One region of the Rhizobium quercicola genome, then DNA from elsewhere that is predicted to be linked to it. Evidence: predicted binding sites of a transcription regulator. Region 1 holds the regulator's gene; each other region holds the start of a gene.
The links. Region 1 encodes PhoB, which activates phosphate uptake and scavenging genes when phosphate is short. Its sites were predicted from a motif close to TGTCATNNANCTGTCAT; they were not measured.
Positions count from the first base shown of each region.

Region 2: a site for PhoB is predicted at 6,531-6,547, ahead of phnC (phosphonate ABC transporter ATP-binding protein). Genes of this name have one in related genera too.
Region 3: a site for PhoB is predicted at 7,259-7,275, ahead of LRX75_RS07295 (esterase-like activity of phytase family protein). Genes of this name have one in related genera too.

Region 1 covers NZ_JAJOZR010000003.1:170,384-180,495, forward strand. The annotation lists gene LRX75_RS05960 (O-succinylhomoserine sulfhydrylase) at 1-807, shown strand, start outside; gene apaG (Co2+/Mg2+ efflux protein ApaG) at 962-1,354, shown strand; gene LRX75_RS05970 (Hsp33 family molecular chaperone) at 1,409-2,395, opposite strand; gene argF (ornithine carbamoyltransferase) at 2,603-3,520, opposite strand; gene LRX75_RS05980 (aspartate aminotransferase family protein) at 3,617-4,816, opposite strand; gene LRX75_RS05985 (GcrA family cell cycle regulator) at 5,359-5,931, shown strand; gene phoB (phosphate regulon transcriptional regulator PhoB) at 6,092-6,775, opposite strand; gene phoU (phosphate signaling complex protein PhoU) at 6,969-7,679, opposite strand; gene pstB (phosphate ABC transporter ATP-binding protein PstB) at 7,735-8,550, opposite strand; gene pstA (phosphate ABC transporter permease PstA) at 8,565-9,887, opposite strand; gene pstC (phosphate ABC transporter permease subunit PstC) at 9,884-10,112, opposite strand, start outside.
Region 2 covers NZ_JAJOZR010000008.1:62,827-72,938, forward strand. The annotation lists gene LRX75_RS13430 (DeoR/GlpR family DNA-binding transcription regulator) at 1-432, shown strand, start outside; gene phnF (phosphonate metabolism transcriptional regulator PhnF) at 448-1,179, opposite strand; gene phnG (phosphonate C-P lyase system protein PhnG) at 1,335-1,739, shown strand; gene phnH (phosphonate C-P lyase system protein PhnH) at 1,736-2,326, shown strand; gene LRX75_RS13450 (carbon-phosphorus lyase complex subunit) at 2,330-3,433, shown strand; gene LRX75_RS13455 (alpha-D-ribose 1-methylphosphonate 5-phosphate C-P-lyase PhnJ) at 3,430-4,329, shown strand; gene phnK (phosphonate C-P lyase system protein PhnK) at 4,326-5,099, shown strand; gene phnL (phosphonate C-P lyase system protein PhnL) at 5,129-5,881, shown strand; gene LRX75_RS13470 (DapH/DapD/GlmU-related protein) at 5,878-6,498, shown strand; gene phnC (phosphonate ABC transporter ATP-binding protein) at 6,622-7,485, shown strand; gene phnD (phosphonate ABC transporter substrate-binding protein) at 7,515-8,510, shown strand; gene phnE (phosphonate ABC transporter, permease protein PhnE) at 8,598-9,428, shown strand; gene LRX75_RS13490 (alpha-D-ribose 1-methylphosphonate 5-triphosphate diphosphatase) at 9,501-10,112, shown strand, end outside.
Region 3 covers NZ_JAJOZR010000004.1:88,345-98,456, forward strand. The annotation lists gene LRX75_RS07280 (AAA family ATPase) at 1-2,861, opposite strand, end outside; gene LRX75_RS07285 (metallophosphoesterase family protein) at 2,861-4,135, opposite strand; gene LRX75_RS07290 (MarR family winged helix-turn-helix transcriptional regulator) at 4,373-4,852, shown strand; gene LRX75_RS07295 (esterase-like activity of phytase family protein) at 4,973-7,165, opposite strand; gene hupB (DNA-binding protein HupB) at 7,474-7,749, opposite strand; gene lon (endopeptidase La) at 8,026-10,112, opposite strand, start outside.

The sequences.
Region 1 (10,112 bases):
GAATGCACGCTGGTCGATGGCCGCTTCATCGAGAACTGGGAAAAGGCGATCCGCCCGAACACCAAGGTCTTCTTCCTCGAAAGCCCGACCAACCCGACGCTGGAAGTGGTCGATATCGCCGCCGTGGCCAAGCTTGCCGATGCGGCGGGTGCCAAGCTTGTGGTGGACAACGTCTTTGCGACGCCGCTGCTGCAGAAGCCGCTCGACCTCGGCGCGCATGTCGTCGTCTATTCCGCCACCAAGCATATCGACGGCCAGGGCCGGTGCCTCGGCGGCGTCATCCTGTCGTCGAAGGACTGGATCGACGAGCATCTGCACGACTACTTCCGCCACACGGGCCCGGCCCTGTCGCCGTTCAATGCCTGGACGCTGCTGAAGGGCATCGAAACCCTGCCGCTGCGCGTGCGCCAGCAGAGCGAGAATGCGGCGAAGGTTGCCGATTTCCTGGCCGAGCAGAACCAGATCGCCCGCGTCATCTATCCCGGCCGGAAGGATCACCCGCAGGCCGACATCATCGCGCGGCAGATGAAGGGTGGCTCCACGCTGGTCTGCTTCGAGATGAAGGGCGGCAAGGAGGCGGCGTTCGCGCTGCAGAACGCTCTGGAGATCGTCAAGATCTCCAACAATCTCGGCGATGCCAAGAGCCTGATCACGCATCCCGCGACCACGACGCACAAGAACCTCGCCGAAGACGCCCGCGCCGAACTCGGCATTTCTGACGGTACCGTGCGCCTCTCCGCCGGGATCGAGGACAGTGACGACCTGATCGAGGATTTCGCCCGGGCGCTCAAGGCCGTCTCGGCCTGAGCCAACCCGTCCGCGATCGCCGTAAACCCTGAAATCGCGCCGCACCGGCGCGATTTTTCTTTGTCCCGCGCTGCAACACACTTTTCGCGCGCGTTATTCTTCGGGAAACCATCTGGCCGTAGACTGAGTTCAGCGACTGGAAAGGTTTTGCATCATGTATCGCGCGCTGACACGGGACATCGAAGTCACCGTAGAGCCCTACTATCTCGAGGATCAGTCCGATCCCGAAGATGGGCGCTACGTCTGGGGCTACCGGATCCTGATCTCCAACCGCTCCGTCAAGACGGTGCGGCTGATGACGCGCTACTGGCATATCACCGACGAGAACGGACAGGTGGACGAGGTGAACGGCCCCGGCGTGATCGGCGAGCAGCCCATCCTGAACCCGGGCGATACGTTCGAATATTCCTCCGGCTGTCCGCTCGACACGCCCTCCGGCGTCATGTTCGGCCATTACGCGATGGAGACGCCGGACGGCGAGACCTTCACGGTGGACATTCCCGCCTTCTCGCTGGACCTGCCGGGTCTGAGCCGCACGCTGAACTGACTCCCGGCGGGAAGAGCCGGGAACCTGTCTCTGGGCGAGCGTTTGGCGAGCCGATTACTGCGGACGGACTTCCGTCGCCTCGAAGGTGTAGGTGGTCGAGCAGAACTCGCAGGTCACCGAGATGACGCCATCCTCCACCGTGCTGTCGATTTCCTCCTGGCTGAAGCTGGCGAGGACGTCGCGCAGCTTCTCACGCGAGCAGGCGCACTGGTCGTAGACGGCCTGCGGCGGATAGACCCGCACGCCGCGCTCATGGAACAGGCGAAAGAGCAGCCGTTCCGTGCCGACCATGGGGTCCGTCAGTTCGTCCGCGTCGATCGTTTCCACCATCACGCGGGCCTCGTCCCAGAGGTCGTCCACGCTGCCGTCGAAGCTCTCGGCACCGTCGCCGCCATGCAGGTCCGGCTGGCGCATCCGGTCGGGTGCTTCCGGCAGGAACTGCGCGACCATGCCGCCGGCCCGCCAGCGATGACGCGGCTTGCCGTTCTCGTCGCGATCCAGAAGCTCGGCAACGCCGAGGCGCACCTTGGTCGGGATCTGCTCCGACTGGCGGAAGTAGACGCCAGCGATCTCTTCCAGCGAGGCGCCGTCGAGCGGCACGATGCCCTGATAGCGCTGGGTGAACTCGCCCTGGTCGATGGTGAAGGCGAGGACACCTTCGCCAAGCAGAGCCTGCGGATCGGTTTCACCCTTCTCGATGGCGCTGGCCAAGGCCTCCTCGTCGTAGCGGGCATAGGCGCGCACACGGTCCGGGGTCGAGAAATCGGCAACGACGAGATCCACCGGACCATCGCTCTTCGTCTGGATGATCAGCTTGCCGTCGAACTTCAGCGAGGTGCCAAGCAGCACTGTGAGCACCACCGTTTCGGCCACGAGACGCGCGACCGGCAGCGGGTAATTGTGACGTTCGAGAATCGCATCCAGCATCGGCCCGAGCTGGACGGCGCGACCGCGCACGTCGAGGCCTTCCACCTGGAAAGGCACGACACGATCGTCGCCCGCATAGCCGAATTCGCCGAGATCTGGTCCCTTGTCCACCATGTCCAACCTCCTGATGCAAGACCCGCCGCGGCGAGCCCGAACGCAGATGACAGCGCCCCGGACAGGTCCGGGAATCGCACGCCGCAACTCCATTCTATTGGATTGATATGAAATGCCAGCAGAAAACCGTGGCATCCGCTTGCCCCTAAATCGGGAGCCGGATGCCGCTTTTCAAGGTTTCAGCCATGCAAGGCTCGGGGCGTGTGCTCAGAGAGCGCCCAGGCACCAGGCGAGGATCGACTTCTGGGCATGCAGGCGGTTCTCTGCCTCGTCGAACACGACGGACTGGCGACCGTCGATCACGTCGTCGGTGACTTCCTCACCACGATGCGCGGGCAGGCAGTGCATGAACAGCGCGTTCTCGTCCGCCCGCGCCATCAGGGCGGCATTGACCTGATACGGCTGGAAGACATTGTGACCGCGCGCGCGGTGCTCCTGGTTCATCGAGACCCAGGTATCGGTCACCACGCAGTCGGCACCGGCCACCGTCTTTTCCGGATCGTGCGACAGCACGACATTGCCGCCATTGTTGCGCGCCCAGTTGAGAATCTTGTCGTCGGGCTCGGAGCCGAGCGGTACGGCCATCTTCATCGTGTAGCCGAACCGCGCCGAGCCCTCGATGAAGGAGTGCAGCACATTGTTGCCGTCGCCGGTCCAGGCGATGGTTTTGCCCTTCACGGGGCCGTTATGCTCCTCGAAGGTCATGATGTCGGCCATGATCTGGCAGGGATGCGTCGTATCCGTCAGCGCGTTGATGACGGGCACGGTGGCATGGTCTGCCAGCTCCAGAAGGCGGCTGTGATCCGTGGTGCGGATCATGATCGCATCGACATAGCGCGAGAGGACCTTGGCAGTATCGCCGATGGTTTCGGCGCGCCCGAGCTGCATTTCCGTGCCCGACAGGAACAGCGTCTCGCCACCCAGCTGCCGCATGCCGACATCGAAGGACACACGGGTGCGGGTGGAAGGCTTTTCGAAGATCATGGCGAGCATCTTGCCGGCCAGCGGCTTCTCGGCGGTTCCGGCCTTGGTCGCTGCCTTTCGCACCCGCGCATCATCGATGATGGAGCGTAGGTTCTCCGCCGACATGGCGGAGAGATCGAGGAAGTGCCGGGTATCAGCCATGGAAATGCGGTGTCCTGTCCTTGTCCCATCGGGGCTTCAGCCTCCGTGTGCGGGCATGGGTGTCGGTAATCCTGGGTTTCGGTATCCGTCTCGGCCTCAAGCCGTGGCGCGCTGCTTGACCGCCGTCAGGGTCTCGCTGGCGCGCTCGATGCGGGCAAGGCCCTCGCGGGCTTCCTCTGCGGTCGTGATCAGCGGCGGCAGCAGGCGGATGACGTTTTCGCCGGCGGGAACGGCCAGCATCTTTTCCGCCCGGATCGCCTTCAGCAACTCCGCCGAGGGAACCGCCGCCTTGATACCGAGCATGAGGCCTTCGCCGCGGATCTCCTCGATCACATCGGGAAAGCGATCGGCAAGCGAGGCCAATCCCTGACGGAAGACGAGCGCGACGTCGCGGACATGCTCCAAGAAGCCCTCGCCCAGAACCACGTCGAGCACGGCGTTGCCGACGGCCATGGCCAGCGGGTTGCCGCCATAGGTGGAGCCATGCGTGCCGGCGACCATGCCGGAGGCGGCCTCTTCCGTCGCGAGGCAAGCGCCGAGCGGAAAGCCGCCGCCGATTCCCTTTGCAGCTGCTAGGATGTCCGGCGAAATGCCCGACCATTCATAGGCGAAGAGCTTGCCGGTCCGGCCGACGCCGCACTGGACTTCATCGAAGATCAGCATCAGGCCGTGTTCGTCGCAGAGATCGCGCAGGGCCTGCAGGAAGGCCTTGGGTGCCGGGCGGATGCCGCCCTCGCCCTGGATCGGCTCGATCAGGATTGCGGCCGTCTCCTCGGTGATCGCCGCCTTGACGGCATCGAGGTCGCCGAAGGGAACCTGGACGAAGCCCGGCGCCTTCGGGCCGAAGCCCTCAAGATATTTCGCCTGCCCGCCGGCTGCGATGGTCGCAAGCGTGCGGCCGTGGAAAGCACCTTCGAAGGTGATGACGTGAAAGCGCTCCGGCCGGCCCTTGGCGAACTGGTAGCGGCGGGCGGTCTTGATGGCGCACTCCAGCGCTTCCGCGCCGGAATTGGTGAAGAAGACCTTGTCGGCGAAGGTGTTGTCCGTCAGGCGCGTGGCGAGCTTTTCCTGGCCGGGGATCTCGTAGAGATTCGACAGGTGCCAGACCTTGTCGGCCTGGTCCTTCAGCGCCGCCACCAGATGGGGATGGGCGTGACCGAGCGAATTGACGGCCACGCCGGCGGCAAAATCGAGATAGCGCGTGCCATCTTCCGCCACCAGCCAGACACCTTCGCCGCGCTCGAAGCGCAGCGGCGCGCGCATGTAGGTTTCGTAAAGCGGGGTTGCCTCGGCCATCGTGCCAATCTCCTCGTCCTGTCCGCGCGGGCTGCGGGGAAGGTTCGACCTGTTCTGCAGAGACCGGCAGCGCCGGCCCGACACTAGAGCGCCGCGCGTCGTCCATGACGCGTCAAGGTCGCTCTAACACGTTAGAGTTGCTGCGAAATCCTGCCCGGAAACCGATCCCGACGTCAGGAATTCTGCAGTAAAAATACCGCCCAGAGGGCGGCGAGCGCACTATCGGTACTTCACGTGCCGCTGTCAACAAAAGTCCCGGAACGACAGGCTTTTTGCGCGTTTTTCAGCCGCGATGCTTTCCGGCGAAAAGACCTTGCAAATATATCACGCGGTGACAGCAAGTTGGGGAAAACCCAAAAATCGATTCGGGTCGATTCATGGGACTCTTGTCACGGAGTCACCCCGTCTCTAGGTTAGTAAATAATTGCTAGACGCATGCGGCGGACCTAGTCACCAAAAGAGTCAAGGCGTTGCAGTCTCGGAGCCATCCGGGACGCGGTGAGGGATTCGTCCTTTGTGAACGGCCTGGAACGGAGACGACAATGAACTGGACTGACGAGCGGGTGGAGAGACTGAAGAAGCTCTGGGCCGAGGGGTTGAGCGCGAGCCAGATCGCGGCACAGCTCGGCGGCGTCAGCCGCAATGCCGTCATCGGCAAGGTTCACCGTCTGTCGCTTCCCGGTCGCGCCAAGGCCGGTGGTGCCGCGCCGAGCGCAACCCGCCCGAAGCGTCCCGTCGCCGTCGCACGTCCGGCCGCTCCCGAAGCGGTCGTCGCCAACGCGGCGCCGCGCTCCGCACCGTTGCGTCCGACGGCACGCCCGGTCAGCACGATGAACGTCATCGAGGACTCCGAAAGCGCCTTCGCACCGGAGACCGCACTGACGGTGACCGGCAGCGGAGCGAGCGGCGCCACCGGCAGCAATGTCGTCGTGCCGATGTCGCGCAAGCTCGTTCTGACGCAGCTCACCGACCGCACCTGCAAGTGGCCGATCGGCGACCCGATGAAGGACGAGTTTCACTTCTGCGGCAACGATTCGCCCGACAGCTCGCCCTATTGCACCTTCCACGCCAAGCTGGCCTACCAGCCCTCGGCCGAGCGTCGCCGCGCGCGATAGGCGCTCCAGAGACCCACGACGTGAAAGGCCTTTTTCGGAGCACGAAGAAGGCCTTTTTTTCGTTCTGGATAATGGAGGGGTTGCGCCTGTCCCGAAGATGCGCCCGATCGACCGGCCTGACGCCCCTGGAAACGTTGCGCTTCTGGTGGTCGGCGCGGGCTCAGCTTTCCAGCGAGTAACCCGCCCCGCGGACCGTGCGGATGACATCCTGCATGTTGGAGAAGTTCAGGGCCTTGCGCAGGCGGCCGACATGGACGTCGACGGTGCGCTCGTCCACGTAGATATCGTGCCCCCAGACGCCGTCGAGAAGCTGCGAGCGCGAGAAGACGCGGCCGGGCGAGGCCATGAAGAATTCGAGCAGGCGGAACTCCGTCGGCCCGAGGCGGACTTCGCGGGTCTTGCGGTGGACGCGGTGGGTTTCGCGATCGAGCTCGATATCGCCGCATTTCAGAAGCGAGGAAAGAACCTCCGGGCGCGCGCGGCGCAGCATGGCTTTCACCCGCGCGATCAGCTCGGGCGTCGAGAAGGGCTTGACCACATAATCGTCGGCGCCGGTGGCAAGGCCGCGGACCCGCTCGCTCTCCTCGCCGCGCGCCGTCAGCATGATGATCGGCAGGCGCTCCGTTTCGCTGCGCTGGCGCAGACGGCGGCAGAGCTCGATGCCGGAAACGCCGGGCAGCATCCAGTCGAGGATCAGAAGATCGGGCAGCCGTTCCTGCAGCCGCACCTCCGCCTCGTCGCCCCGGTTGATGGTGTCGACATCGAAGCCCTCGGCCTCGAGATTGTAACGCAGGAGAACGCTCAGGGCTTCTTCATCTTCCACGACGGCAATTTTCGGCTGCATTTCTGGACTCCGTAGTGTCCTTGTCACGCGACAAGGCTTTCGCCAGAACCCGAGGGCGGCGATCATCGTTGACAGTTTTCATGCGTGGCGGCGAGAGACCGCCGGATGGCTGCATACCTCCAGCCGAACGTCTGCCGGCTCCAAGACCGGCGGCGATGGCGCGGGAGCGGACCGGCTCCCGCGCGCCCCGCGCTTAGGTGGCGAGTGCGCCGACCGTGTTCGACGAGTCGTCTTTCGGACGTTCGCCGAGCGGCTGCGCGCCGGTCGTCATGTAGTAGATCGTCTCGGCGATATTGGTCGCGTGGTCGCCGATGCGTTCAATATTCTTGGCGCAGAAGAGAAGATGCGTGCAGGGCGTGATGTTGCGCGGATCTTCCATCATGTAGGTCAGGAGTTCGCGGAACAGCGAGGTGTAGATCGCGTCGATCTCACCGTCGCGCTCGCGAATGGCCTTTGCCTTTTCGGCCGAGCGGGAAGCGTAGACGTCCAGCACTTCCTTCAACTGCATCAGCGTCAGTTCGGCCAGATGCTCGATGCCGCGGGCCAGCTGCCGCGGCAGGCTGGCGCTGGAGACGGCAATGACGCGCTTGGCCGTGTTCTTGCCGAGGTCGCCCACACGCTCGAGATCGGCCGCGATGCGGATCGATCCCATGATCTCGCGCAGATCGGCCGCCATCGGCTGGCGCTTGGCAATCGTCACGATCGCCTTCTCGCCGATCTGGCGCTCGGCATCGTCGAGCACGACGTCGTCGGAGATGACCTTCTGGGCGAGGCCCAGATCGGCATTGACGAGGGCGCGAACGGATTCGGCCACCATCTGCTCGGCAAGGCCACCCATTTCGGAGATGCGGCGGCTGAGATATTTCAGGTCTTCGTCATAGACGGATGCGATATGGGTTGCCATGGATCCTGTCCTTGGAGTTCGGTCACGGGCGCAAGGCTGTCGGTCGGTCGACCGATCAGCCGAAGCGGCCCATGATGTAATCCTGGGTGCGCTGGTCATCCGGATTGGTGAACATCTTGTCGGTGTCGTTCTCCTCGACGAGATTGCCGAGGTGGAACATGGCGGTGCGCTGCGAGACGCGGGCGGCCTGCTGCATGGAGTGCGTGACGATCACGATCGTATAGTTGGCGCGCAGCTCGTGGATCAGTTCCTCGACCTTGGCGGTGGCGATCGGGTCGAGCGCCGAACAGGGCTCGTCCATGAGGATGACCTCGGGGCTGACGGCAACGGCGCGCGCGATGCAGAGACGCTGCTGCTGGCCACCGGAAAGGCCGGTGCCGGACTCGTGCAGGCGATCCTTCACCTCGTTCCAGAGACCGGCCTTCTGCAGGCTCTGCTCGACGATGGCGTCGAGCTCGGCCTTGCTGCGGGCGAGACCGTGGATCTTCGGGCCGTAGGTCACGTTTTCGTAGATGGACTTCGGAAACGGGTTCGGCTTCTGGAAGACCATGCCGACACGGGCCCGCAATTCGACGACGTCGATCGAGGGATCGTAGATATCGCCGCCGTCGAGCGTGATCTTGCCCGTGACCTTGCAGTGGTCGATCGTGTCGTTCATGCGGTTGAGCGTCCGCAGGAAGGTGGACTTGCCGCAGCCCGAGGGGCCGATCAGCGCCGTGACCGTGTTTTCCCGGATGTTGAGGTTCACGTCGAAGAGCGCGCGCTTTTCGCCGTAGTAGACCGACACATCCTTGCCGATCATCTTGTGAGGGACAGCATTCATCTTCTGATCGACCGCCTTTTCGAGAGTCGCTTCTGACATCATGTTCATTGTTTTCTACCTCACTACCAGCGTCGTTCAAAGCGGCGCCGCAACAGGATTGCGCCAAGGTTCATGACCACCAGGAAGATCAGGAGCACGATGATCGCGCCGGAGGTCCGTTCGACAAATGCACGTTCGGCTTCGTTGGCCCACATGTAGATCTGGACCGGGAGTGCCGTGGACGGTTCGAGCGGCGAGCCCGGAAAGTCGACCACGAAGGCCACCATGCCGATGAGAAGCAGCGGCGCGGTTTCACCCAGCGCATGGGCCAGGCCGATGATGGTGCCCGTGAGGATACCCGGCATGGCAAGCGGCAGGACGTGGTGGAAGATGGTCTGCATCTTCGAGGCGCCGAGGCCGAGGGCCGCAGCCCGGATGGACGGCGGCACGGCCTTCAGGGCCGCACGCGTGGCGATGATGATGGTGGGAAGCGTCATCAGCGTGAGGACGAGACCACCGACGAGGGCTGCCGAGCGCGGCATGCCCGCGAAGTTGATGAAGATCGACAGGCCGAGCAGACCGTAGACGATGGAGGGAACGGCCGCGAGATTGTTGATGTTGACCTCGATGAGGTCGGTCAGCTTGTTCTTCGGCGCGAACTCTTCGAGGTAGATCGAGGCGGAGACCCCAATCGGGAGCGACAGCACCAGCACGATCAGCATCATGTAGAGAGAGCCGAGCGCGGCGACGCCAATGCCGGCGGCTTCGGGACGCGAGGAGGCGCCAGAGGTGAAGAGCCCCGTGTTGAACGACTTCGTCATCGCGCCGTCCTGCGACAGCGTCTGCATCCAGCCGAGCTGCTTGTCCTTCACCTTGCGGTTGGCCTCGTCCACCGTCACGTCGATCTGGCCCTTGTTGGCCGAGTCGATGTTGCCCTCGGCCAGCAAGGCCACCGGCACCGTCTGGCCGATGATGGCCGGGTTGGCGACGACGACGTCGCGAAGCTGCGTGCGGGCGCTCGCCGAAACCATGTCGGTCGCCAGCTTGACGTCCGCCCGGTTGGCCGGGTCCAGGCCCAGCTTCTGCACCAGTGCATCGCGCACCAGCAGCGGATAGTTCGCCGTCATCAGCTTGGCAGGATTGGTCGCCCGTTCGTTCTTCGGGTCGATGACCTGTTCGCTGAAGGTGATCGGCAGGACGATCTCGGTCTGCAGGAAGGCCGTGTAGCCCTTGGACACGACGGTCCAGAGCAGGAGACCGAGGAAGAAGATGCCGATGGAGATCGCGCCGATGCCATAGGCCCGGAAGCGGCGTTCTGCGGCGTAGCGGCGCTTGATGCCGATATCGCGACGGGTGGATGCGGGACGCTGCGACGCACCGGCGAGCGATGAAGTCATGTCGGTCATTCGTACTGTTCCCGGTATTTGCGCACGATGTAGAGCGCGTAAATGTTGAGGCAGAGCGTGATGGCAAAGAGCGTGATGCCGAGTGCGAAGGCGACGAGGGTCTGGGGAGAGGTGAACTCCAGGTCGCCCGTCAGCTGGTTGACGATCTTCACCGTGACGGTCGTCATCGGCTCGAAGGGGTTGATCTGCATGCGCGCGGCGACACCGGCCGCGAGCACCACGATC
Region 2 (10,112 bases), on a different contig from region 1:
GTCATCACCAATTCGCTGAACCTCATGAACGACCTGAAGGCCGTGCCGGACGTGACGCTGCTCGGGCTGGGCGGGCAGTTCTACAACTGGTGCAACGCCTTCATGGGGCGCATGACCATCCGCGAGATCGAGAAGCTGCGGGCCGATACCGTGTTCATGTCGATGTCGGCCATTCTCGACGACGTCGCCTTTCACCAGTCGCCGGAAATGGTGGAGACCAAGCGGGCCATGTTCGACAGCGCCGCCATGCGCATCCTTCTGGCGGATCACACGAAATTCGAGCGCCGGGCGCTCTATTCCTTCGCCGCGCTCACCGAATTCGACCTCGTCATCGTGGACGACAACATCGCGCCGGAGCATCTGGAGCGCATGCGCTCCAAAGGCATCAACCTGATGGTCGCGCCGGTGGACCGGCCGAAGGCCGGGAGATAGACGGCGGTTGCTGGCTCAGACGTTTTCCGGAGCGACGAAGACCAGTTCCATGCGGTCGGCGAGGAAGCGCGTGCGGATCGCCTGCACCGGCCGGTCCTCGAGATCGACATCCACGGCATGGGTGACCAGCACGATCGCATCGCCCGCGCAGGAAAGCGCATCGGCGTCGCCCGAGGAGACGCGTTCGGCCGTCAGCCGCGTCTCGCGCCGGCGATAGTCGGCAAGTCCGCAGCGGCGCAGCGCCTGGGTGATCGAGCCCTCCTGCGCATAGGCCGCGATGATGCCGGGGAAACGTTCGGCCGAGAAATGCGAGGTGGAGCGGGACAAAGGCACGCCGTCCACCACCGCCATATGATCGAGCCGGTGAAGGGGCGCGCCCGGCGCAAGACCGAGCAGCCGTGCCATGGCCCTGTCGGCCGCCACCTTCTGCGAGCCCACGAGCCGGCCCGAGGGCTCCAGCGACTGGCGCATCATGTTTTCGGAAAACCGCGCCCGCGCGCCGATCGGATAGGAAATGCGCGGCGCGACCGGATTGACGAAGGTGCCACGCCCCCGCTCCGCCCGGACGATTCCCTCCGCTGCGAGCGCCGCGATGGCGCGGCGCACCGTGTGGCGGTTGACGCCGTAGTCGGCGGCCAGATCCGTTTCCGGCGGCAGGCGGTCGGTCACGCCTTCTTCCAGGATCGACGCGCGGATGCCGTCGGCGACCCGCCGCCAGCGTGAGATGCCGTCATCCTGTCCGTCCAAAGGCAATCTCCTGCGCGTGTCATAGCGGCGTCATGATCTCAAGGTTATAAATCAGATCAAGATTGGTTGTCTACACAAATAGACAAATAGGATCCGGGATGACCAGACACGATGAGACACAGGGCCGCAAGCGCGCGCTCGACGCCATGGCCTCGATGCCGGCCGATCTTCTGGGAGAACGCTACGGCGCGATCGCGAAGACCGCACCGGCTGCCATTCCCGTCCGCGGCCCGGAGATCGGCGCCGTGATGGTGCGCGGACGGATCGGCGGCGGCGGGGCCCCGTTCAATCTCGGCGAGGCAAGCGTGACACGGGCGACGGTGAAGCTCGACAGCGGCGAGGTCGGCCATGCGATCGTTCTCGGCCGCGACACCGAAAAAGCCCGCATGGTCGCGCATCTCGATGCCCTCGGACAGCTCGCCGCCTGGCAGGCCGTGATCGAGACGGATGTCGTCGCACCGGCGCTGGCGCTCGACGCCGAGGAGCGTCGCCAGCGCGCGGAAGAAACGGAAGCGACGCGTGTCGATTTCTTCACACTGGTCCGGGGAGAAGACCGATGAGCCTCACCATGGTCGATGGCGGTTTCGCCGAGCCCGTCTTCGGATCGCAGCGCGCCTTCCGCGCGCTGATGGATGCCTTCGCCCGACCGGGAAGCATCGCCGATCTCTCCGGCCTTGCCTCACCTCCGGCGCCGATGGCGCCTGCGGCCGGCGCGATCCTTCTGGCGCTTGCCGATGCGGACACGCCCGTCTTCTTCGAGGCAGACATGCCGGAGGCGAAGGCCTGGGTCGGCTTTCACACCGGTGCTGCGGCAACCGCGGATGCGCCATCGGCGCGCTTCGTCCTTCTCGCCGATGACAGCGATTGCGACGGCTGGAACCGGTTCGCGGTCGGCACGGCGGACTATCCGGATCGCTCGGCAACACTGCTCCTCCCTGTCGCAGCGCTTCATGGCGGGCGGCCCCTCACCCTTACCGGCCCGGGCATCGAGACCACGACCGATATCGCACCGCAGGGTCTGCCGGCAGGTTTTGCCGATGTCATGGCCGCCAACCGCGCGGGCTTTCCGCTCGGCTTCGATCTCGTCCTCGTCTCGGGCGACGCAGCGCTGGCGCTGCCGCGCACCACACGCATTCAGGAGGCCTGAGCCATGTATGTCGCCGTCAAGGGCGGGGAAGCCGCCATCGAGAAGGCGCACCGGCTGCTCGCCGACCGCCGCCGGGGGGACCGGTCGGTTCCCGCTCTCTCGCTCGAGCAGATCGCCGGACAGCTCTCGCTTGCCGTGGACCGGGTCATGGCCGAGGGATCGCTCTACGATCCCGAGCTTGCCGCCATGGCCGTGCGCCAGTCGCGCGGCGACATGATCGAGGCGATCTTTCTCATCCGCGCCTATCGTACGACGCTGCCGCGCTTCGGCGCCACGCGGCCGGTGGAGACGGCGACGATGCGGATCGAGCGGCGCGTGTCGGCCACCTACAAGGACATTCCCGGCGGACAGCTGCTCGGGCCGACCTTCGACTACACCCACCGCCTGATCGACCCCGACATGGCCGGCGACCACCCCGTCGAGCCCGGCGCGCGGCGGGCGGTTGCCGAAGACGCGGCCTACCCCCGCGTGACGGATATCCTCAACGGCGAAGGCCTGATCGAGCCGGATATCGCGTCCGACGCCGAGCCCGGCGACCTCACCCGCGACCCGACCGGCTTTCCCGCGGGCCGTGACCTGCGGCTGCAGGCGCTGGCGCGCGGCGACGAAGGCTTTCTGCTGTCGCTCGGGTATTCGACCCAGCGCGGCTACGGCCGCACGCATCCCTTCGTCGGCGAAGTGCGCATCGGTCTCGTCGATCTGGAGATCGACCTGCCTGAACTCGGCTTTGCCGTCAATATCGGCGCGATCCGTGTCACAGAGTGCCAGATGGTGTCGCAGTTCAAGGGCGGCGGGCAGGATGGTCCGCGCTTCACCCGCGGCTACGGTCTCGTCTTCGGGCAGTCGGAGCGCAAGGCCATGTCGATGAGCCTCGTCGATCGGGCGCTGCGCGCGGACGAGTTCGCCGAGAACCGGGTGGCCCCGGCGCAGGACGAGGAGTTCGTCCTCTCCCATTGCGACAATGTCGAAGCCACCGGCTTCGTCGAGCACCTGAAGCTGCCGCATTATGTGGACTTCCAGGCCGAACTCGACCTGCTGCGCATGCTGCGGCGGGAGCACGCGGCGGAAAAGACCGCCGAGACGGACCGACAGGAGGCCGCGGAATGACCTTGCCCGCCTATAACTTTGCCTATCTGGACGAACAGACCAAGCGCATGATCCGCCGCGCGATCCTCAAGGGCATCGCCATTCCCGGCTATCAGGTGCCGTTCGCCTCCCGCGAGATGCCGATGCCCTATGGCTGGGGCACGGGCGGCGTGCAGGTGACGGCGGCCATTCTCGGGCCGGACGACGTCCTCAAGGTGATCGACCAGGGTGCCGACGACACGACCAACGCCGTCTCCATCCGCGCCTTCTTCGCCAAGACGGCCAATGTGGCGACGACCACGAAGACGGCGGAGGCGACGATCATCCAGACCCGCCACCGCATTCCGGAAGAAACGCTGCGGGCGCACCAGACCATCGTCTTCCAGGTGCCGATCCCCGAGCCGCTGCGCTTTCTCGAGCCGCGCGAGACCGAGACGCGGGTGATGCACGGGCTGGAGGAATACGGTCTCGTGCATGTGAAGCTCTACGAGGACATCGCCCAGCACGGCCATATCGCCACCACCTATGCCTATCCGGTGAAGGTCGAGGGCCGCTACGTCATGGACCCCTCGCCCATTCCGAAATTCGACAATCCGAAGCTCGATCGTTCCCCCGCCTTGCAGCTGTTCGGCGCCGGCCGCGAGAAGCGCATCTATGCGCTGCCGCCGTTCAGCCAGGTCACGAGCCTCGATTTCGAGGACCACCCCTTTACCGTCCAGACCTTCAGCCGCCCCTGCGCGCTCTGCAATGCGACGGGAGTCTATATGGACGAGGTGGTGACCGACGACCGCGGCGGGCGGATGTTCGTCTGCTCCGACACCGACCATTGCGAGACGCGCCAAGCGGACGGCCACACGGGTTCCGGCCTGCCGCAGATCGGGGACCACGCATCGAAGGCGCAGGAGACCACGCAATGACCGATCCCATTCTCTCCGTCCGCGGCCTCGAAAAGCGCTACGGGTCCTTCATCGGCTGCACCGACGTCTCCTTCGACGTCTGGCCGGGCGAGGTCGTCGCCATCGTGGGCGAATCCGGCTCCGGCAAGACGACGCTGCTCAACTGCATCTCCGGCCGGCTGGAGCGCTCGGCCGGCGAGATCCGCTACCGGATGCGCGACGGGCGTTTCCCGGATCTGGCCGACCTCTCGGAAGCCGAACGCCGCTTTCTGATGCGCACAGACTGGGGCTTCGTACACCAGAACCCGGCGGACGGGCTGCGGATGCGCGTTTCGGCCGGCGCCAATGTCGGCGAGCGGCTGATGGCGGTCGGCGAGCGCCATTATGGCGATATCCGCCGCACGGCCGGCGACTGGCTGTCGCGCGTGGAGATCGCCGCCGAGCGGATCGACGACCAGCCCATCGCCTTCTCCGGCGGCATGCGCCAGCGCCTGCAGATCGCCCGCAACCTCGTCACCCATCCCCGGCTGATCTTCATGGACGAGCCGACCGGGGGGCTCGACGTTTCCGTGCAGGCGCGCGTGCTCGATCTCCTGCGCGGGCTCGTCACCGACCTGCAGCTCGCCGTCGTCATCGTCACCCACGATCTCGCCGTCGCGCGGCTCCTGTCGCAGCGGATGATCGTCATGAAGGGCGGGCATATCGTCGAGGCCGGGCTGACGGACCGGGTGCTGGACGATCCGCGCCATGCCTATACCCAGCTTCTCGTCGCCTCCATTCCCGAATCCTGAGCCCCAGAAGCCCGAGCCGGAGTCCGCCGATGCCCCTCTCTTCCCTCCCGCCGACCCACCAGAGGATGCCGGACGGCGCGCTGCTCAGCGTGCGCGACGTCGCCAAATCCTTCGTCATGCATCTGCGCGACGGCGTCGTGCTGCCTGTGGTGGCCAATGTCTGCTTCGATCTCTTCCCCGGCGAATGCGTCGTTCTCGGCGGTCCCTCGGGCGTCGGCAAATCGTCCATCCTGCGGATGGTGTATGGCAACTACGCCATCGACCAGGGCTCCGTCCTCGTGCGGGATCCCGACAGCGGCGCGGTTCGCGATCTCGGTGCCGGCGATCCGCGCCTCGTTCTGGCCATCCGGGAGAACGGCATCGGCTATGTCAGCCAGTTCCTGCGCGCCGTGCCCCGCGTCTCCGCGGTCGAGATCGTCGCCGAACCGCTCGTGTCGCGCGGCGTCGAGCGGGCGGAGGCCGTTTCGCGCGCCCGCGACATGCTCTCCCGGCTGAACCTGCCGGAAACGCTGCACGGGCTTCCACCCGCCACCTTCTCGGGCGGCGAGAAGCAGCGCGTCAACATCGCCCGCGGCTTCATCACCGATCACCCCGTCCTCCTCCTCGATGAACCCACAGCCTCGCTCGATGCGGAGAACCGCGACGTGGTGACCGTCATGATCGGCGAGAAGCTCGCGCGCGGCACGGCAATCCTCGGCATCTTTCACGATCAGCCGGTGCGCGAGGCCGTGGCGACCCGCACCATCGACGTTTCCGCATTTTCCGCCCGAAAGGCTGCATGATGGCCAAGCTTTCCGAACATCATCCTGCGATCCACGAGACCGCCAGGGTCACCGACTGCCGGCTTGGCCGCTATGTCGAGATCGCCGAGCGGTCGCGTCTCGGCGAGGTCGCGCTCGGCGACTACTCCTATGTCATGGAAGACTGCGCCCTCTGGTGCGCGACCGTCGGCAAGTTCGTCAATATCGCCTCCATGGTGCGGCTCAACGCCACCAACCACCCGATGGACCGCGCCAGCCTGCACCATTTCACCTACAGGGCCGGCGACTATTTCGAGGGCGCCACGGACGAGGCGGACTTCTTTGCCGCGCGGCGGGCCCGGCGCGTCACCATCGGCCACGATGTCTGGATCGGCCACGGCGCGACGGTTCTGCCGGGCGTGACGGTGGGCAATGGGGCCGTCATCGGCGCGGGCGCCGTGGTGTCGCACGATGTGGCACCCTACACGATCGTCGGCGGCGTGCCGGCCCGGCTGATCCGCGACCGCTTCGCACGCGCGACGGCCGAGGGCATGGAGCGCCTTGCCTGGTGGGACTGGCCGCACGACAGACTGTTCGCGGCGCTCGAGGATTTCCGCACGCTGACGGGCGCGGCGTTTCTCGAACGCTACGCCGCCTGATGTCAGCGTCTGACGCAAAAGTTTCATGCGACCGTCACGCAACCATCATCGCTTGCCGCTCACAGTCCTTGGACGTGCAGCCGGCATGAGGTCGGCTTTCACGCTGCTGTTCGGGATCATATCATGACCGGGATTACCCCCATTGCGCTGTCCGTGACCCATCTGTCGAAACGCTATGGCGAGACGCGGGCGCTGAACGGCGTCAGCCTGATGCTGGAGCAGGGCGAGATGGTGGCGCTCATCGGCGCGTCCGGTTCCGGCAAGAGCACGCTCATCCGCCACATCGCCGGTCTCGAGATCGGCGACGGCGAGAGCGGACGGGTCGAGATCCTCGGCGCGGTGTCGCAGGCCGGCGGACGCATGAACCGGGAGGCCGCGCGCGGCCGCGTCGCCGTGATCTTCCAGCAGTTCAACCTCGTCGGACGGCTGTCCGTGCTGACCAACGTGCTCATCGGCCATCTCGGCCGCATACCCCGCTGGCGGGGCACGCTCGGCCTGTTCAACGCCCGGGAGAAGGACAAGGCCCGTGCGGCGCTGGCCCGCGTCGGCATTCCGCAGGTTGCCGCGCAACGCGCCTCGACGCTGTCGGGCGGCCAGCAGCAGCGCGCCGCCATCGCCCGAACGCTCGTGCAGGAAGCCCGCATCCTGATCGCCGACGAACCGATCTCGGCGCTCGATCCCTCGGCGGCCCGCCGGGTGATGGACGTGCTGGCCGATATTTCCCGCGAAGACGGCATCACCGTGCTCGTGTCGCTCCATCAGGTCGAATATGCGCGGCGCTATTGCCGCCGCACGATCGCCATGCGCGACGGCGCCATCGTCTATGACGGCCCGTCCACCGCCCTTTCCAACGATTTCCTCGCCGAACTCTACGGAGCGGCATCGGAAGAACTCGTCCTGCCGGATGCTGCCTCGAGCGGCCCGGCCGACCCCATGACGCCCACGGGCGTCGAGCCCAAACGCCAGGCGGCGCTCGCCACCGTCTGATCCGACATCACTGTCAACCGGAGACCACCATGAACGCGATCTTCAAGAGCATTGCGGCGCTTTCGCTCGCCGCCGCCCTCGGCCAGCAGGCGCTGGCCGCCGACACCATCAACTTCGGCATCATCTCGACCGAATCCCAGCAGAACCTGAAGACGGCCTGGGAGCCGCTGCTGGCCGACCTCAAGACCAAGACCGGTCTCGACGTGAAGCCCTTCTTCGCCTCGGATTATGCCGGCATCATCGAAGGCATGCGCTTCAACAAGGTGCAGGTCGCCTGGTATGGCAACAAGTCGGCCATGGAAGCGGTCGACCGTGCCGATGGCGAAGTCTTCGTGCAGAGCGTCGCCAAGAACGGCGATCCGGGCTACTGGTCGGTCGTCATCGTTCCCAAGGACTCGCCGATCCAGACGATCGACGAGCTTCTGACCTGCGACAAGTCCAAGAGCTTCGGTCTCGGCGATCCGAACTCCACCTCCGGCTATCTCGTGCCCATGACCTTCGTGTTCGGCGCCCGCGGCATCGACCCGAAGGATTGCTTCAAGACGGTGACCAACGCCAACCACGAGACCAATGCCATGGCGGTTGCCATGAAACAGGTCGATGCGGCGGCCAACAACACCGAGAACATGGCGCTGATCCAGCAGAACAAGCCGGATGCCTTCGCCAATATCCGCGAGATCTGGCGCTCGCCGCTGATCCCGTCCGATCCGATCGTCTGGCGCAAGGACCTGCCGGAAGAGACGAAGACCAAGCTGCGCGACTTCTTCCTGGCCTACGGCACCGCGACCTCCACCGGCGACGTCGCTCATGAGAAGGACGTTCTGGCCGGCCTGAAATGGGCGCCCTTCAAGGCCTCGACCGACAAGCAGCTCCTACCGATCCGCGTGATGGAACTGTCGAAGGCGATCTCCAAGATCGAAACGGACGCTTCCCTGTCGGCCGACGCCAAGGCCGAAAAGATCAAGCCGCTGACCGAGCAGAAGGCGAAGTTCGAAGCCGAACTCGGAACGGCCTCCAACGGCTGATGCCCCTGACCGGAGCGGGCGACACCGTCCGCTCCGGTTCTCTCTCGCTTCTCTCGCTCGCTGCCCGACCCATCAAGGACGACGCCCATGACCGACGTCATCGCCTCCACAGGTGTCACCAACGCCCGCTCGACGGCCGGCCAGACCGGCACGAAGCCTGGCCAGGGCAGCCTGCGCGGCTGGTTCGTCACGCTCGTTTTCGTCGGTGCGCTTGCCGCCAGCTGGGGACCGGCCGAAATGGGGCGGTGGACCTATCTCTTTTCGGATGCCGGCAACATGGCGGAATATGCCCGGGACTTCCTGAAGCCGGACTTCAAGGAGTGGGCTTCCTATCTCCGCGAGATGATCGTCACGATCCAGATCGCGCTCTGGGGCACCTTCCTCGCCGTGCTGCTCTCCATTCCCTTCGGCATTCTCTCCGCCCACAACATGGCGCCCTGGTGGGTGCTGCACCCCGTTCGCCGGCTGATGGACCTGTTCCGGGCGATCCACGAGATCGTCTTCGCCGTGCTCTTCGTCGTCGCCGTCGGCCTTGGGCCGTTTGCCGGCGTCATGGCGCTGTTCGTTCACACGACGGGCATTCTCGCCAAACTCTTCTCCGAGGCCGTCGAAGCGATCGATCCGCGTCCGGTCGAGGCGATCCGCACCACCGGCGCCTCCCGGCTGCAACAGGTCATCTTCGGCGTCATCCCGCAGGTGCTGCCGCTCTGGATCTCGTTTTCGCTCTATCGCCTCGAATCCAACATCCGTTCCGCCACCGTGCTCGGCCTCATCGGCGCCGGCGGGATCGGACAGATCCTGTTCGAGAGCATTCGCGGCTTCTACTATCCGCAGGCCTCGGCCATTCTTCTCATCATCGTTGCCACCGTGACGTTGATGGATATTCTCTCCCAGCAACTGCGCAAACTCGTCATCTAAGGCGGCCTCTTTCCCGCCCCTCTTTACCTCTCACCCGAAAAGCCGCAGCGAGACGCTGCGGAACGGCAGACCATGACCCGCGAACAGATCTTCACCCACTGCGCCATCATCCTCCCCACCGAGATCGTCATGGGCACCGTCGTCGTGCGCGACGGCGTGATCGCCGACATCTCTCCGGGCACGACGGCGCAGGGCATGGACATGCAAGGCGACTACTTGATGCCGGGCTGCGTCGAACTGCACACCGACCATCTGGAAACCCATATCCAGCCGCGCCCGAAGGTGCGCTGGAATCTTGCCGCGGCGCTCCAGGCGCATGACGGGCAGATCGCCACGGCCGGCATCACCACCGTGTTCGACGCGCTTCGGGTCGGGATGGACGGCGATACCGATCTCGGGACCGGCGATATGGCCGACATGGCGGCGACCATCTCGGCGGCGACCGCGGTGAACCGGCTGCGCGCCGAGCATTTCATTCACTTGCGCTGCGAAGTCTCCATGCCGGATGTGGTCGAGCAGTTCGACGCGTTAAAGCGCAACGACCGGGTGCGGCTCGCCTCCCTCATGGACCACGCGCCCGGGCAGCGGCAGTTCGTGAGCCTGGAGGCCTACCGGATCTATTACCAGGGCAAGAAGAAGATTTCGGATGCAGACTTCGAGGCGTTCAGCGCCCGGCGCATCGCC
Region 3 (10,112 bases), on a different contig from region 1:
GCGTCGTGGCGCGCGGCCAGCTCGGCGGCCTCGCGGCGCAGGCCTTCCTCGTCCAGCGCGACAAGCACCATCTCGGCCTCCTCCGCCGTGCCGACGCGCAGACGCGCGGCCAGATCGGCCTCGGTTTCCGCAATGCGCTCCCGCAGCCGCGTCCGGGTCTTGGCCGTTTCGAGGTGGGCGGCAACATCGGCAAGGTCCGTGCAGCCGAAGAAGGCGAGCATGTCGCGCTTGCCGGCCTCGTGCCGCTCCCGAGCTTCGGCCAGTGACAGCGCCTCGCGCTCGCGCTCATCGAGCTCCTGCGACAGACGGTGGAACAGGGCCTCCACCTGCTCAGCGCTTGCGACCCGCTGCTGCAGCATGGTGAACACCGCGAGCGGATCGTCGCCGGCCGGCACATCCAGCGCCTTGCAGCAGCCGGAGATGACGCTCGCGAACGCGGTCTGGTCGCGGCCCATGGCCTGAATGCGATGGTCGAAATCGCTGCGGCGCTGAACCAGACGCTCGATCTCGGCCAGCACCGCCAGCGTCGGCATCACTTCGGCCGGGCCCGGCAACGCGTTTTCGGGCGCCAGCCAAAGGCCGGCGAGGCATTCGCCCCAGGCATCCGACCATGCCGCCATCGCCGTCTCCGCCGCATCCGCGTCGACACGCCGCGAGGCGAGCGCCGCTTCCGTCCGCTTCAGGTCTTCCCGCAGCGTGCGCCCCTCGGCGGCCTCGGCCTGCGCCGCCGCGAGCACGCGCTCGCCGAAGGCCAGCGCCGTCTCGAAATCCTGTGGCAGCGCGGTCCCGAACGCCGCGGCCAGCCGGGTCATCGCCCGCTCTTCGTCAGCATCCGCCTGCGCGAGCTTCTGGCGCATGGCGCGCAAGGCGGCACGTGTTTCCAGCGCCGTCAGCCGGCGTTGCAGCCAGTCTTCCAGTCGCGCCAGAGACAGGTCGGCCGGGAGACCGCAGGCTGCCGCCGCCGCCGCAATGGCGGCATCGAGCGTGCTGCGCTCCCCGAGCAGCGCGTTGCGCTGCTGATCGTGCGCCATCTGCCGCGCATCGAGGTCGGCGATCGTCACCGCCAGCGCGCGGCTGCGGGCGATATGCTCGGTCTGGGTCAGCCGCAGGGCGCTTGCCCGGTCGTCCCTGTCGAGCGCGCTTGCGAAATGGTCGGCCGTGTCCGGCGTCAGCGTGTCGCGATGCGCGTGCCAGGCCGCATCGCGCGCGTGGCGCAGCGCGGCAACCCGCTCGTCATCGGCAAACTCCGCCTGCACCAGCAGCGTATCGCGCTCGGCTTGCGCGGTGGCCCGCTGCAGGGCGATCTCCGCACGGCGCTCATCGAGCCGGCGCAGGCGCTCGCTCGAAGTTTCGGTCTTGAACGACCAGTCGGCCAGATCGCCTTCCACCGGCACCGGCGCGAGCGCCAGGCTGTCGGCATCGTGCCGGCCCGGCAGGGCTGCCAGCTGGTCGGCCAGGAGATCCTCCAGCCGCGCCAGCTCCTCGCGCGCCGCCTTCTGCCGCAGCGGAAAATCCTCGCGCCGCAAGGCGCGCAGCAGATCGGACAGCGCCTGCGGGTCGCCCGTCGTCGGCGTCGCGGAGACCTGCGGCACCGTCCTGTCGCCAACCGCCTCGGCCCGTTGCAGCGCCTCGCGGTGGGCGGCCTCGGCCGATGCGCGTTCCCGCCGGGCCGCATCCTGCCGTTCGGTCAGGCGCGCATGCGTTTCGGCAAGCGCCCGCAACTTGCCGATGGTCGCGGCCGGAATGAGCAGCGCCGCCGGGTCTTCGTCTGTCGTTCGGCCGAGTTGCAGCAGCCGCGCGGCCAGATCGGCGGAAACCGCTGCTCGCTCCTGCGTGCGGGACGGCATGTCCTGCGCTGCCGTGCGGTAGCGGGCTTCCAGCCCCGAGCTTTCCAGATGGAGGAGGTCGCCGCGCAGGGCGAGCACGGCCTCGTCGCGCGCAAGCAGGTCGCGCTCCTGCGTGCGGCGGGCGATGTCGGCTGCGACCTGCGTCAGCCGCGTGCCTATCTCGGTCTCCGCCCGCATCAGGTCCGGCAGCATCTGGTGCCAGACGGCGGGCGGGTCCGGCAGGTCGCTGAGCGTGGCCAGCTCGCCGCGCACGGCCCGCAGCCGCAGGAGGAGCGGCAGGCCGTCGAGCTTCGCCTGCACGCCGTCCCATTGAACGCGGAGCCCGGCGCGGGCCGCAAGCGCCGCCGCGTGCCGCTCCGTTGCCAGATCCCGCGTCTTGCGGAGCGCCGTATATTCGCGCTGGCTGACATCGATGGCCGCACGCTCGTCCTTCAGCGCATCCAGCTCGGCTTTCAGTTCCGCCAGCCGGTGCTTGCGCGCCTGCGGGCGATAGAAGGCGTCCGTGCGTCCCTTGAGGTCGGCCATGACGCCGGTCAGGTCCGGCAGGCCGGAGCTTGCGGAAAACAGCAGAGATCCCAGCTCGCCTTCGCTGCGAAGAATGCTCTCCCCGCCCTTCTCGATGCTGTCGTCGTCGAGCGAGAACATCAGCTGATAGGTCGCACGGTCCACCGTGCCGAAGGCGTTGGCGAGCAGCTCTTCCGGCAACGGCTGGTCGTTGGCGTCGATCAGCGTGTTCTGCTGGCGCTTGACGCGGAACAGGGACTGGCTGCGACCGCCCGTCTCCACCGTCGCGCCGATGCGCATGGCCGGGTACGGATGCAGGAAGTTGTAGGTGCTGCGGCCCTCGATGCCGAAGAACAGGTCGAGCACGGCCGAAAACAGCGTGGACTTGCCGGCCTCGTTCGGGCCGTAGATCAGATGCAGGTCGGGCTTGCCCGGTTGCGCGGGGCCGAAATCCAGCAGCTTTCCGGTAAACTTGCCATAGCGGACGAGATCGAGAGCGGAAAGACGCATCAGTGACCGCCCTCGCCGGCTCGCACATGCGCCAGCACCTCGTCGCTGCCGTCGCGCGCGATCTCGGCCAGGAGCGCCTCGACCGTCGCCTCGTCCGTTCCGAAGGTCTCCCGCAGCTCGCGGGGCAGCTGGCCGAGAAGTTCGGCCATGAGGTCGGCCGCCTGCTGGCGGAACCCGTGGGAGGCAAGCACGTCGCCATGGATCAGCGCTGACAGCTCGGCGGCGGGATCGAGACCCGCATCCCCTCCGGCGGCCCTCTCCGGCGCATGACAGTCGATCTCGATCTTCTCCACCCAGCAGCCCGGCACGGCGTTGGCGAGGCCCGTCACCTCGTCCATCAGGAAGGCGGGGTCGCGTTTCAGGCGAAAGGCGAGCGGTGTGGCGCCCGTCAGGTGAAGGCGAAGGATGAGGTGCTCGGCACCGGCTGCCGCCACGCGGCGCGCGAGGTCGTCAGCGATGCGGGCCAGAAGCTCGCGCCATTCCGCGATGCCGGTGAGGTCGATCGTCGCCCGCTCGAAGACGGCGCCGCCGATGCGTCGCTCATCATGGCGGATCGCACCGCCGGCCTCGACCGTCACCAGCGTCACGCTTTTCGCGCCCGCCTCGTTGATATCCCGGCCCTGCGGCATGCCCGGCATGACGATCAGCGGCGTCTCGCTGTGCACGAGGCGATGGTGGACATGGCCGAGCGCCCAGTAGTCGAAACCGTGCGCGGCCAGCTCCGCGACGCTGCAGGGCGCGTAGAGATCGTGTCCCGGCGCCCCGGCTAGGCTCGTATGCAGCATGCCGATGTTGACGCTGTCTGCCTGCGGTCCGGGAAAGGACGGCAGCAGGCTGTCCGGCGCGTGCGGCTGATCGAAGCCGATGCCGTGGATATAGACCGCGCGCCCATCCGGCAGCGTCGCGGCCTTCACCGATTTGGTGCGGTTGGAAAAGACATGCACATTGTCGGGAAAGGTCAGCTCGCGGCGGATGGCGGACTGGTTGTCGTGATTGCCACGAATGACGAAAACGCGCACCCCGGCCGCCTCCAGCCGACGCATCTCGGCCATGAGGAACAGCGCCGTGTTCATCGAGGTTTGCGAGCCGTCATAGAGATCGCCTGCGATCAGAAGCGCATCGACCGCCTCCGCGATGCAGAGATCAACGATGGCCGTCAACGCGGCCCGCGTCGCGCCGCGGACACGCTCGGCCAGCTCGCCATTGCGAAGGGCCAGACTGCGCAGCGGAGAATCGAGGTGAAGATCTGCGGTGTGAACGAAGCGGAAAGCCATGCCCGACCATGGGCCCGGCGATGCGGGAAGGTCAATCGTTTCGGCTTGCGCAGCTGCGTCTTTCCACCGGCCCCTGCGACGCGAGCGTTCGGGGCATCGTCACAGCTCAAGCGGGAGAGCGCGCCTCGTCGTCACCTCTGTGGCGCGTCCGACACCGCCGCCGGGTTTCCGGCGACCGGCCCTGACATCCCTGTGAAGGGATTTGACATGGGCCCTCATAACGTCCATCTCCAATCTATGAAAACGACCTTCGACGTCTCCGACAAGCTGTTCGAGCTGTATCACCGCGTTCACCGGCTCATCAACCAGTCGATGACGGAAGAAGGCGTTTCGCTGGCCCGCAGCAAATTCCTGTTCTTCCTGAACAAGCTCGGTCCCTGCCGCTCGACGGATATCGCCTGCGCGCTGAACTTTGCACCGCGTACCGTGACGGAGGCGATCGACGGGCTGGAACGCGACAAGCTGGTGGTTCGCCAGCCGGATCCGGAGGATCGGCGCGCGAAGATCGTTTCGATCACCGATGTCGGTCGGATCGCGCTCGAGGCGGCCGAACATCCGCGCAAGCAGCTGATCGAGGAAATCTTCTCCGCTCTTGACGACGAGCAGCTCGACCAGCTGTACGAGATTGTCAGCAAGCTCGTCCGCCGCACCGACGAGATTCGCGAGCGGCGCGAACAGGACGAGGCCATCCCGCCGGCGACGGCGGCAGAGGTCTGAGGGCAACCAGCCGAGACCCGATCTCACCCGCCGCGCATCCGAAGACCGTCACCGCAGCGCCGGACCTGCTGAACGCAGGCCCGGCCTCGCAGACCCCGGCATTTCCGAGGCGACCTCTCGCTACATCGCGTCGATCTTGCCGATGCTCCAGAACATGGTTTCACCCGAGCTGTCGTCCACGCCGTCATTGTCGGTGACGACGAAGCCGGTGCCGGTCTCATCGACCGCGAAACCTTCGACCTTGTCGAGAACATAGCCGTTCAGCGTCTTCAGGTCGGGCAGCAGATCGCGGAACTCCTCCTTGGCGACGACCGGCAGCGGGCCGCCGAGCTTGGCAGGCTTCAGCGCAGCCAGCGCCACGCGATAGATCTTCTTCAGCTTCGCCGCCTGGCCGACGAGGTTGTCGCGTTCGATGACATAGGCATAATCACCGTGAATGGTGATCTCGGACAGGCCGACCCAGCCCTCGCCCTTCTTGTCCAACGGATAGCGCACGGCGCCCCATTCCTCGGACTTCGGCTTGTAGGAGACGAGCTTGACGAAGCCCTTCTCGTCGTCCTTCCATTCGCGCTGCACGGCCATCCACAGCGTCGTGTCGTCGCCCTCGCCCGTCACTGTGATGCCCTCGAAGCCGAAGCGGGTCTCGCCCGCCCGCAGGGCTTCCGGCAGGGCGATCTCCTTCTTGATCTGGCCTTTCGCGTTCACCTGATACAGCGCATGCGGCACCAGCTTGTCGGAATTGCCCTCGGAGGCGAGCCAGAAGCCGTCGCCTGTCGCAACGATGCCCTCGATGTCGAGCTTCTGCGCCGGAGCGCCGTCGCGGGTGATCGTCAGGGCGTCTGTGATCTCAGCGGGGCTCCTGGTCGTGTCGATGGTGAAGATGCGCGGCTCGGCACCGTAGACCGAGTCGCTGACCGCGTAGAGCTTGCCGGGCTCGCCCGGGACAGCCGACAGACCCGACAGGGCACCGAAACCGATCGGCACGCCGTCCTTCTCCACGGAGCGGATCTGCGGATAGGCCGGCTTGCCCTCCTTGCGCTCGTAGATCATGACATGCGAGCGCGCGGCGCCGTCCTCGACGAGATCGGCCTCGTTGGCGGTCACCAGCAGGTTGCGGCCGGGAATGGCGACACCGCCTTCCGGCGAGATGCCCGAGGGCAGAAGCTGCAGCAGTTCGGGCGCGGCACCGGTATCCTTGTAAACGCCGACGAGCGAGGCGCGCTCGGCCAGCACGAAGAACAGCCGATCCTCGCCGAATGTCGCGGCCTCAAGGCCCTCCGGCTCGATACCCTTGGCGGCGGAGCGCTTTTCGGGATAGTGCCCGATGGCCGCGGCCGCATGCTCGAAGCTCGCACCGGCCTCGTAGAGCACCTTGCCGCTGGTGTCGAAGATGGTGAAGCTGCGCGAGCCGCCCTTCCAGTCGCCCTCGTTCGCCACCACCAGCCTGTCGTCATCGAGCCACTTCACGGCGTCCGGCTCCCGGGCCACGCCGTTGAGCGATCCGGTGAAGGAAAGCTTGCCGTCGCGCTTGGTGTCGATCGTGTCGAGATCCACCGTGCCGGCCGAGAAATGCGAGACGATCGCGCCCGAGCGACCGTCGAGAATGACGATATGGTTGTTTTCCTGCAGCGTCAGCGCGATCTGGTCGCGGCCGTTGAAGGACACGAACTCCGGCTCGGGATCGTCGCCGCCGACAGCGGCAAGACCGGTGAGCGACACGTGGCGGATCGTGGCGCAATCCGGCGTGCCGTCGTTCAGCTTCACGATGACGAGGTCGCCGGCCGGCATCTGCGGCAGCGCGCCGTCGTTGACCTTCTCGTCGCGCTCGTTCTCGATGGCGACGGCGGCGAGCGTCCGATCCTTGTTGACCGCGACCGAGTCGGGCTGGCCGCCAAGTTCGCAGCTCGACGTCACCTTACGGCCGGCAATATCGACGGCGGCGAGCATGCCCGACGGGTTGGCGCGGTCGGGGCTCGTGTTGACGGCGACCAGCGCCCTGGTGCCGGCAACCGTCACCGAGGTCGGCTCGCCATCGAAGGCGACGATGCCGCCGGCCTTGGGCGCCGCGGCATCCGTGATGTCGATGAAGCCGATGGCCTTCAGCGGACTGTCGGAATAGATCAGCGTCTTGCCGTCATCCGTCGCGGTCACGATTTCCGCCGAGGTCACGGTCTTGCGGTCGGTTGCAGCCGGCAGATTGTCCGCGACGGCGAAGGACGAGATGCGGTTGAAGACGGGCTCGGCGCAGGCCATCCCGGCAACCGAGGTCGCAAGCAGGGCCGCGAGTGCGGCGGTGACGGATACGGTTTTCATGAGACATCCCCTCGGCGTTCAGACGGCGGTTCGCGCCGCGTGCCGCTTGCATCGTCGCGCCCGGCACAATCCCGGGATTTGTGAAGCGCCCGCATGACAGAGGAATGACAGGGACGAAAAAGGCCCGGGAAAACCCGGGCCTGAAGGTGAGGAGCGCGGCATGGGCCGTCTCCTCCTGCGCAGCAGCGCTTTATGATGATCGAGCAGCCAGTCGGCATCCGCTTGGGGGGATGCGCGGCGCTCGGCCGTGAACCTTGCAAAAAAGCAGGATCCCGGGGCGGAAGCGCACCGCTCCGCCCGGATCTGCCTTAGGAGTTCACGGCGTCCTTGAGGCCCTTGCCGGCCGCAAACTTCGGAACGTTGCGTGCAGGGATATCGACTTCCGCACCGGTGGAGGGGTTGCGGCCCTTGGAGGCTTCGCGGCGGCTCACGGTGAAGTTGCCGAAGCCGACGAGGCGAACGTCGCCGCCGTTCTTCAGTTCACCCTGGATCACGTCGAACAGTGCTTCGACAGAAGCAGCTGCCTCTTTGTTCGTGATGCCGGCCTTTTCGGCAACAGCCGATACGAGCTCATTCTTGTTCATGTTTCCACCCTTTCAACTTGGTCCGAAACGACTTGTTTTCGGGCGGCCGCGCCATCGTCGCAGCGGTCGCCTTGGCAACCCAATCGCGCCGAATGCCCGGAAATGCAAGGCTTTGCGGCGCATTTTACGAAAAAAGACCGGCGCAGAGGCCGGTCTTCCACTGTTTAAGCGATGAATAACGGTGCAAGGGCACCTTCATCCCGCCGGAGAATCAGTCACGCCGCCCGTCCGGGCGTGTCCGGAAAAGCCGCATTGCGGCCTCCCCGGGATGCGTCGTCAGTGGGCGAAACCGGTCGTGGTTTCGTCCGTATCGGCCGCGACCTTGACCGGCGCGACATGCTTTGCCGGATCCCATTCGATGGCTTCCGGCATGCGGACCAGAGCGTGCTTCAGAACGTCACCGATCATCGACACCGGGATGATCTCCATGTTGTTCTTCACATTGTCCGGAATCTCCGCCAGATCCTTGGCGTTTTCTTCCGGAATGAGCACCTTCTTGATCCCGCCGCGCAGCGCCGCGAGCAGCTTTTCCTTCAGGCCGCCGATGGGCAGAACCCGGCCGCGCAGGGTGATTTCACCCGTCATGGCCACGTTCTTGTCGACCGGAATGCCCGTCATGATCGACACGATGGCGGTTGCCATCGCGACGCCGGCCGAGGGACCGTCCTTCGGGGTCGCCCCTTCGGGAACGTGGACGTGGATGTCGCTCGTGTCGAAACGCGGCGGCTCGATGCCGAAATCGATGGCGCGCGAGCGGACATAGGAGGCCGCCGCCGAGATCGATTCCTTCATCACGTCCTTCAGGTTGCCCGTCACCGTCATGCGGCCCTTGCCAGGCATCATCACGCCTTCGATCGTCAGCAGTTCGCCGCCGACCTCGGTCCAGGCCAGACCCGTAACCACGCCCACCTGATCGGTGCGCTCGGCCTCGCCATGGCGGAAGCGCGGAACGCCCAGATAGTCATGAATGTTCTCGGCCGTCACCTGGATGCTGGTGGCCTTGCCCTTGAGGATTTCGGTCACCGCCTTGCGGGCGAGCTTCATCAGCTCGCGCTCGAAGGAGCGCACGCCCGCCTCGCGGGTGTAGGTCTGGATCACCGCCATCAACGCGCCATCCGTCACCGAGAATTCGGCGGGCTTCAGGGCGTGGTCGGCGATGGCCTTCGGCAGGAGGTGCCGCTTGGCGATCTCCAGCTTTTCCTCTTCCGTGTAGCCGGCGATGCGGATCACTTCCATGCGGTCCATCAGGGGCGCGGGAATGTTCAGCGTGTTCGCCGTGGTGATGAACATCACGTTCGAAAGGTCGTACTCGACCTCCAGATAGTGGTCCATGAACGTTGCGTTCTGTTCCGGATCGAGCACCTCGAGCAGGGCCGACGACGGATCGCCACGGAAATCCTGGCCCATCTTGTCGATTTCATCGAGCAGGAAGAGCGGGTTGGACTTCTTCGCCTTCTTCATCGACTGGATGACCTTGCCGGGCATCGAGCCGATATAGGTGCGGCGGTGACCGCGGATCTCGGCCTCGTCGCGCACGCCGCCGAGCGCCATGCGGATATATTCGCGGCCGGTGGCCTTGGCGATCGAGCGGGCGAGCGAGGTCTTGCCGACGCCCGGAGGACCGACGAGGCACAGGATCGGACCCTTGATCTTCTGCGAACGCGCCTGCACGGCGAGATATTCGACGATGCGTTCCTTGACCTTGTCGAGGCCAAAGTGATCGAGCTCAAGCACCTTTTCGGCGGCATTGAGGTCGGTCTTGACCTTCGACTTCTTGTTCCACGGAATGCCCGTCAGCCAGTCCAGATAGTTGCGCACGACGGTGGCTTCCGCCGACATCGGGCTCATCTGGCGCAGCTTCTTCATCTCGGCGTCGGCTTTTTCCCGCGCTTCCTTGGAGAGCTTGGCCTTGTTGATCTTGTCTTCCAGTTCGGCCATCTCGTCGCGGCCTTCCTCGCCGTCGCCGAGCTCCTTCTGGATCGCCTTCATCTGCTCGTTCAGGTAATATTCGCGCTGGGTCTTCTCCATCTGGCGCTTGACGCGCGAGCGAATCCGCTTCTCAACCTGAAGAACAGAGATCTCGCCTTCCATGAAGCCGAGCGCCTTTTCCAGACGCCCCTTCACGCTCGTCGTCTCCAGCATTTCCTGCTTTTCGACGATCTTGATGGAGAGATGCGAGGCGACCGTATCGGCCAGCTTCGAGTAATCCTCGATCTGGCTGGCGGCACCGACGACCTCGGGCGAAATCTTCTTGTTGAGCTTCACATAGCTCTCGAACTCGGAGACGACGGAGCGCGACAGCGCCTCGATCTCGACAGGATCCTCGGCGGGCTCCGCCAGCGGATGCGCCATCGCCTCGTAGA